Linked DNA regions of Lacrimispora indolis DSM 755. The protein of the gene in region 1 interacts with the protein of each later gene in a pairwise test. Links are inferred from orthologs where the notes say so. Each region holds a gene or a part of one and is shown in the gene's direction. Other genes may lie near its edges. The genes, in order: uvrB and uvrA.

Region 1 (3,298 bases):
GGCATTGCTGCAGTGGTCATCCAGTCCGTATCCGGCATTCTGAATTAAGTTGGCATTGATCATGGCCTCCAAAATTTTTGGATGTGCACCTTCGCTGTAGTCGTTAATAAAACTGTACATAAAAATCCTCCTGCTGTTTCATAGTATGATATATCAAAAGTGTTCCTTACTTTCGATAGTATAACTTATCCGAACTTGCGACGCAAGTTCGGATAAAAGGGGCGTTCTTTGCCCCGTCCATCCGATTATCGAAAGTGTTCCTTACTTTCGATAATATAAGATGTATGATATACTAAAAGCAAGAGAATTTCAATACCAAAAGAACAGATGTTCCCTGTTTTGCTATACTTTTTTATTGCCGTATGCTATAATTGGCAGTGACGTATATTGTAATTCCTGCAAAAAGCTATATACCGGGCGGATATGGTTGCATGTTCATTTGGCGGCTGCCTGCGGGAAATGATTTGGAGGTAAATGATCATGGACTTTGTATTGCATTCAGAATATGCCCCTACCGGTGACCAGCCCCAGGCCATTGAACAGCTTGTAAAGGGATTCCAGGAGGGAAACCAGTTTCAGACTCTGCTTGGGGTCACAGGCTCTGGAAAGACCTTTACCATGGCAAATGTGATCCAGAAGCTGCAGAGGCCCACTCTTATCATCGCTCATAATAAGACGCTTGCAGCCCAGCTTTACAGTGAGTTCAAGGAGTTTTTCCCGGAAAATGCGGTGGAGTATTTTGTTTCCTATTATGATTATTACCAGCCGGAGGCATATGTGCCTTCCACTGATACCTATATAGAAAAGGATTCAGCCATTAATGATGAGATCGACAAGCTGCGGCACTCGGCTACGGCTGCTCTCTCGGAGCGGAAGGATGTTATCATCGTGGCATCGGTTTCCTGTATATACGGCCTGGGAAGTCCCATTGATTATCAGGAAATGGTTATTTCATTAAGACCAGGCATGATAAAGGACAGGGATGAGGTGGTCCATAAGCTGATTGACATCCAATATGACCGGAATGACATGGATTTCAGGCGTGGGACCTTCCGGGTAAGAGGAGATGTGGTGGAGATATTTCCTGCCTATTCCGGAAGCGAGGCTTACCGGATCGAGTTTTTCGGAGACGAAGTGGAGCGCATCACGGAGATCGATACCCTGACAGGGGAGATTCGGGCGGAATTGGGACATGTGGCCATATTCCCTGCTTCCCATTATGTGGTGTCCAGGGAGAAGATGGAGCTGGCTGCACAGACCATCCTGGAGGAATTAAAGGAGCAGGTGGCGTATTTTAAAAGCGAGGACAAGCTGTTAGAGGCTCAGCGGATTTCCGAGCGGACGAACTTTGATGTGGAGATGATGAAAGAAACCGGCTTTTGTTCCGGAATCGAGAATTATTCCAGGCATTTGACCGGAGGACAGCCCGGAGAGCCGCCCTATACCCTGATTGATTATTTTCCCGATGACTTTCTGATCATCGTGGATGAGTCCCATATCACCCTTCCTCAGGTACGGGGCATGTTTGCAGGGGACCGCTCCAGAAAGACCACCCTTGTGAATTTTGGTTTCCGTCTTCCCTCTGCCCTTGATAACCGGCCTTTGAATTTTGAGGAATTTGAGTCAAAGATCAATCAGATGATGTTTGTTTCTGCCACTCCTTCTGTCTATGAGGCGAATCATGAGCTGTTAAGGGTGGAGCAGATCATCCGGCCTACCGGGCTTCTGGATCCTGAAATCGATGTAAGGCCGGTGGAAGGACAGATCGACGACCTGGTTTCTGAGGTAAATAAGGAAGTTGCCAAGAAAAACAAGATTCTGATCACTACCCTGACCAAACGGATGGCAGAGGATCTGACCGATTACATGAGAGAAGTGGGGATCCGGGTAAAATACCTCCATTCCGATATTGATACTCTGGAGCGTTCCGAAATCATCCGGGACATGCGTCTGGATGTGTTTGATGTGCTGGTGGGAATCAATCTGCTGAGGGAGGGTCTTGATATTCCGGAGATCACTCTGGTGGCTATTCTGGATGCGGATAAAGAAGGGTTTCTCCGATCAGAGACTTCTTTGATCCAGACCATAGGAAGGGCGGCAAGAAATTCCGATGGCCATGTGATCATGTATGCAGATACGGTGACAGATTCCATGCGTGTGGCTATTGAGGAGACCAACCGTAGGAGAGCCATTCAGCAGCTTTATAATGAAGAGCATGGGATCACCCCAACCACCATCAAAAAATCGGTCCGTGACCTTATTGCCATCTCAAAGGCAGCCATTGAAGAGGAGAAGGGCTTTAAGAAGGATCCGGAATCCATGGATGCAAAGGAACTGGAAAAGCTTGCAAAGGAGCTTACAAAGAAGATGCACCAGGCTGCAGCGGAGCTGAATTTCGAGGAGGCAGCAAAGCTGCGTGACCGGATGGTTCAGATTAAGAAAATGCTTCAGGATATGGACGATTGAGGGCTGGCTTGACCGCCCGACAAAAATGTTGCCTGGCGGGGGAGATGGTATTGACAGTGATTCTCAATAAGAGTAAAATCTCAATGGACGCATTTAAGGCAAGAGCCTTGGAGCGCCGCCGGTAGGATTGGCTGCGTCCGGAGGAGATTATTATGAAGCTGTATGAAGGAGAAATCGGAAAAACCTACATTGTTTACAGTGTGATGGTAAAGGATGCCATCACCAGGCGTTTGGAGGCTCTGGGGGTCAATGAGCTGACGCCTGTTACCCTGATGAATAAGAAGGGGAGCGGTACTGTGATCATTAAGGTCAGAGGTACCCGCCTTGCCCTTGGAAGAAGGATATCGGAGGGAATCGAAATCAGGGAGGCTGTGGAACATGCGTGAGGAAAACAGGATGATTCATGTCGGGTTTGTGGGAAACCCCAACTGCGGAAAAACGACCTTATTCAATGCTTTTACAGGGGCAAAGCTTAAGGTGGCTAACTGGCCGGGCGTTACCGTGGAGAGAGTGGAAGGAGAGACCAGCTACAAGGGCCGTCCTATCCGGATGGTTGATACGCCTGGGATTTATAGCCTGACATGCTATACTCTGGAAGAAAAGGTAACAAGGAAATGCCTGGAAAATGGGGAAGTGGATGTGATCATCAACGTGGTGGACGCCTCATCCCTGGAACGGAATCTGTATTTGACCCTTCAGCTTCTGGAACTAAAAAAGCCGGTCATTCTGGCCCTTAACATGATGGACATTGTTGAAGACAGGGGAATGGAAATTGATTTACACCGTCTTCCTGAGATGCTTGGATCTATCCCGGTGGTTCCTGTTTCAGCAA
Region 2 (3,739 bases), 3.0 Mb from region 1 along the record:
GCTTCTTTGCTGTCTGCCAATGACAAAAAGTATTCCTCTGAATCATAGATAAAGTCATATCGTCTGAACGACTGGTCATTCTCCCTTAAACTCCGGTTGATCAGATACTGGGACTCCGGCTGATCAGGGATTACAACCTCCGGTTCCCGGCTGTTCCATTGGTATATCAGAGCCCCTTTGTCGGAGTATTTTACATATTTGTGCAGGGACCAGGTGGTTATGGTCACGTTTTCCTGATTTTTTTCTTCTGCTCCAGGTTCTGCGGCATTGGAGGAGGTTTCTTCGTTCTTGTCTGTTTTGGGAAGTGTTTCCCCTGCAGGGGTCTCCTGTATCCGGGAAGACATGCTGCACCCTGCGGCTGACAGGGAGAGTGCCAGCAGCACAATTGACAGTATTGGATGTGGTTTCATATTTCCTCATTCCTCTTTTTTGGTATATAATCATTATACCATGCTTTTTTTCAGGGGAAACAGTTTTTTGAAAGAATCCGGCAGGATCTGAGATCTGTCAATCCCTTGAGGAAACAGCTGCATGATTCTAAATAATTATCGAACAAATGTTTGCAAAGCGGTTGAAAGTATGCTATAATATGAAAAATCGGTTGCTGAGTAACAGAGGTGCGGGCTTAAAGAGTCCGCATTCGAATGTTGTGAGATTCAGGATTTCAGTATATAACAGGAGTACAGTATGGCAAAACAGTATATTAAGATAAGAGGTGCTAATGAGCACAACTTAAAGAACATTTCCGTGGATATCCCAAGAAATGAGCTGGTTGTCCTAACCGGTCTCAGCGGTTCAGGAAAATCTTCCCTGGCTTTTGATACGATCTATGCCGAGGGGCAGAGGCGTTATATGGAGTCTCTTTCCTCCTATGCGCGGCAGTTTTTAGGGCAGATGGAGAAGCCGGATGTGGAAAGCATTGAAGGGTTGTCACCGGCCATTTCCATTGACCAGAAGTCTACCAACCGCAACCCCCGTTCTACGGTGGGAACGGTCACTGAGATTTATGATTATATGAGACTTTTATATGCCAGGATCGGCATCCCTCACTGTCCCAAGTGCGGGCGGGAGATCCGCAGGCAGACCATTGACCAGATGGTGGATCAGATCATGGAGCTGCCGGAGCGGACCAGGATCCAGCTGCTGGCCCCTGTTGTAAGGGGACGGAAGGGAGAGCATGCAAAGGTTCTGGAGCACGCCCGCAAGAGTGGGTACGTAAGGGTGCGCATAGATGGAAATCTTTATGAGCTTTCCGAGGAAATCAAGCTGGATAAGAATATCAAGCATAACATCGAGGTGGTGGTGGACCGTCTTGCCATCAGGAAAGGCATTGAAAAGCGTCTGACCGACTCCATTGAGACTGTCATGGAGCTGGCAAGCGGCCTGATGACTGTTGATGTTATGGACGGGCAGCCCATTAATTTCAGCCAGAGCTTTTCCTGTCCGGACTGCGGAATCAGCATCGATGAAGTGGAGCCAAGGAGCTTTTCATTCAACAATCCTTTCGGCGCCTGCCCGGATTGTTTCGGACTTGGATATAAGATGGAATTTGACGAGGATCTGATGATCCCGGATAAGAGCTTAAGTATTGACCAGGGGGCCATTGTAGTGCTTGGCTGGCAGTCCTGTACAGATAAGGGCAGCTATACCAGAGCTGTTTTGGAAGCTCTTGCCAAAGAGTACAAGTTCCGTCTGGACACTCCCTTTGAGGATTATCCAAAGGAAGTTCATGATATTCTCATTCATGGAACCAATGGAAAGGAAATCAAGGTCCATTATAAGGGGCAGCGAGGAGAAGGTATTTATGACGTGTCCTTTGAGGGCCTGGTCCAGAACGTTGCCCGGAGATACCGGGAAACTTATTCTGAGTCCTCCAAGGCAGAGTATGAGTCCTTTATGCGGATTACCCCCTGTCCTGCCTGCGGCGGGATGAGGCTGAAAAAGGAGTCTCTGGCTGTTACGGTAGGAGATAAGAACATTTATGAAGCGACCAACATGTCCATTGTCAAGTTCCGGAATTTTATGGACGAGCTGGAGCTGACGCCTATGCAGCATGCCATCGGAGACCAGATCTTAAAGGAAATAAGGGCCAGGATTTCTTTCCTCATTGACGTTGGCCTTGATTATCTGACCCTGACCCGTGCCACAGGGACTCTGTCCGGCGGCGAAGCCCAGAGAATCCGTCTGGCGACTCAGATCGGTTCCGGTCTGGTGGGTGTGGCTTACATTCTGGACGAGCCCAGCATCGGTCTTCATCAGAGAGATAATGATAAATTGTTAAAAACCCTTTTGCATCTTCGGGATTTGGGAAACAGCGTAATTGTGGTGGAACATGACGAGGATACCATGATGGCAGCGGACTACATTGTGGATATCGGTCCCGGTGCAGGAGAGCACGGCGGAAATGTAGTGGCTGCCGGAAATGCGAAGCAGATCATGAAGAATAAGGATTCCGTTACAGGGGCTTACTTAAGCGGACGGATCAAAATCCCGGTTCCAAAGGAAAGACGGCAGCCTGCCGGTTATCTGACCGTGAGAGGAGCGGCAGAGAACAACTTGAAGAACATTGACGTGACCTTCCCTCTGGGAGTCATGACCTGTGTCACCGGTGTATCCGGTTCCGGAAAGAGTTCTCTGGTCAACGAAATCCTATATAAATCCCTGGCAAAAAAGTTGAACCGTGCCAGAATCATTCCAGGAAAGCATAAGACAATTGAGGGAACTGAGCAGCTGGATAAGATCATTGCCATTGACCAGTCTCCCATTGGACGGACCCCAAGATCCAATCCGGCAACCTATACAGGGGTATTTGATTTGATCCGTGATTTATTTGCTTCCACTCCTGACTCAAAGGCAAAGGGATATTCCAAGGGACGTTTCAGCTTTAATGTAAAGGGCGGACGATGCGAAGCCTGCAGCGGCGACGGAATCATTAAGATCGAGATGCATTTCCTTCCGGATGTTTACGTTCCCTGCGAAGTCTGCGGCGGAAAACGGTATAACCGTGAGACGCTGGATGTTAAGTACAAGGGAAAAAGCATTTATGATGTTCTGAATATGACAGTAGAGGAAGCTCTCAAATTCTTTGAAAATGTTCCTTCCATTGCAAGGAAGATTGCCACCTTAAATGATGTGGGGCTTTCCTATATCAGGCTTGGACAGCCCTCTACGGAGCTTTCCGGAGGAGAGGCTCAGAGAATCAAGCTGGCGACGGAGCTGAGCAAGAGGGGAACAGGAAAAACCATTTACATTTTGGACGAGCCTACCACCGGCCTTCACTTTGCGGATGTCCATAAGCTGATTGAGATTTTGCGCAAGCTGTCGGAAGGCGGCAATACGGTGATCGTCATTGAACATAACCTGGATGTGATTAAGACCGCGGATTACCTCATTGATATCGGACCTGAGGGAGGAGAAAAGGGCGGTACAATAATCGCCCAGGGCACACCGGAAGAAGTAGCAGAATGTCCATCCTCATACACCGGTTATTACGTAAAAAGATATTTGGATAAGCCCATTGGCTGATTTTCGGCCTAGGGATTGTGAATCAACTGGATATGCCTGCATATCCAGTTGATTCATTCGTATAATAATGAAAAGGTTCCGTGGATACAGAGCTGGGAAGATTTCAAGAAAATGCTTGTCAAGCCATTGGAAGTAGAATATAATGTAACCCAAAGCTTTATTTGCTGAAGATTATTTTAGGAGGAATACCCGTGAAGAGAGAAATGATTATCGT

Evidence for each region.
Region 2: the proteins of uvrB (region 1) and uvrA interact in binary tests that used the Escherichia coli proteins (3 or more experiments, as listed by UniProt). The link is inferred for Lacrimispora indolis DSM 755 from one-to-one orthologs.

The regions. Positions count from the first base shown.
Region 1 is NZ_AZUI01000001.1:775,048-778,345, reverse strand. What follows is about bases 1-2,973. They hold uvrB (excinuclease ABC subunit UvrB), read left to right. Parts: upstream 1-480; coding sequence 481-2,466; downstream 2,467-2,973. Other genes in these bases: feoB (ferrous iron transport protein B), read left to right, coding at 2,845-2,973; K401_RS0103645 (FeoA family protein), read left to right, coding at 2,613-2,852; K401_RS0103655 (threonine aldolase family protein), read right to left, coding at 1-120. Outside these bases: more of feoB, read left to right, coding at 2,974-3,298. UniProt on the Escherichia coli protein: The UvrABC repair system catalyzes the recognition and processing of DNA lesions. A damage recognition complex composed of 2 UvrA and 2 UvrB subunits scans DNA for abnormalities.
Region 2 is NZ_AZUI01000001.1:3,822,266-3,826,004, forward strand. The notes cover bases 312-3,725. They hold uvrA (excinuclease ABC subunit UvrA), read left to right. Parts: upstream 312-687; coding sequence 688-3,525; downstream 3,526-3,725. Other genes in these bases: K401_RS0118265 (YARHG domain-containing protein), read right to left, coding at 312-410; guaA (glutamine-hydrolyzing GMP synthase), read left to right, coding at 3,717-3,725. Also shown: more of K401_RS0118265, read right to left, coding at 1-311; more of guaA, read left to right, coding at 3,726-3,739. UniProt on the Escherichia coli protein: The UvrABC repair system catalyzes the recognition and processing of DNA lesions. UvrA is an ATPase and a DNA-binding protein. A damage recognition complex composed of 2 UvrA and 2 UvrB subunits scans DNA for abnormalities.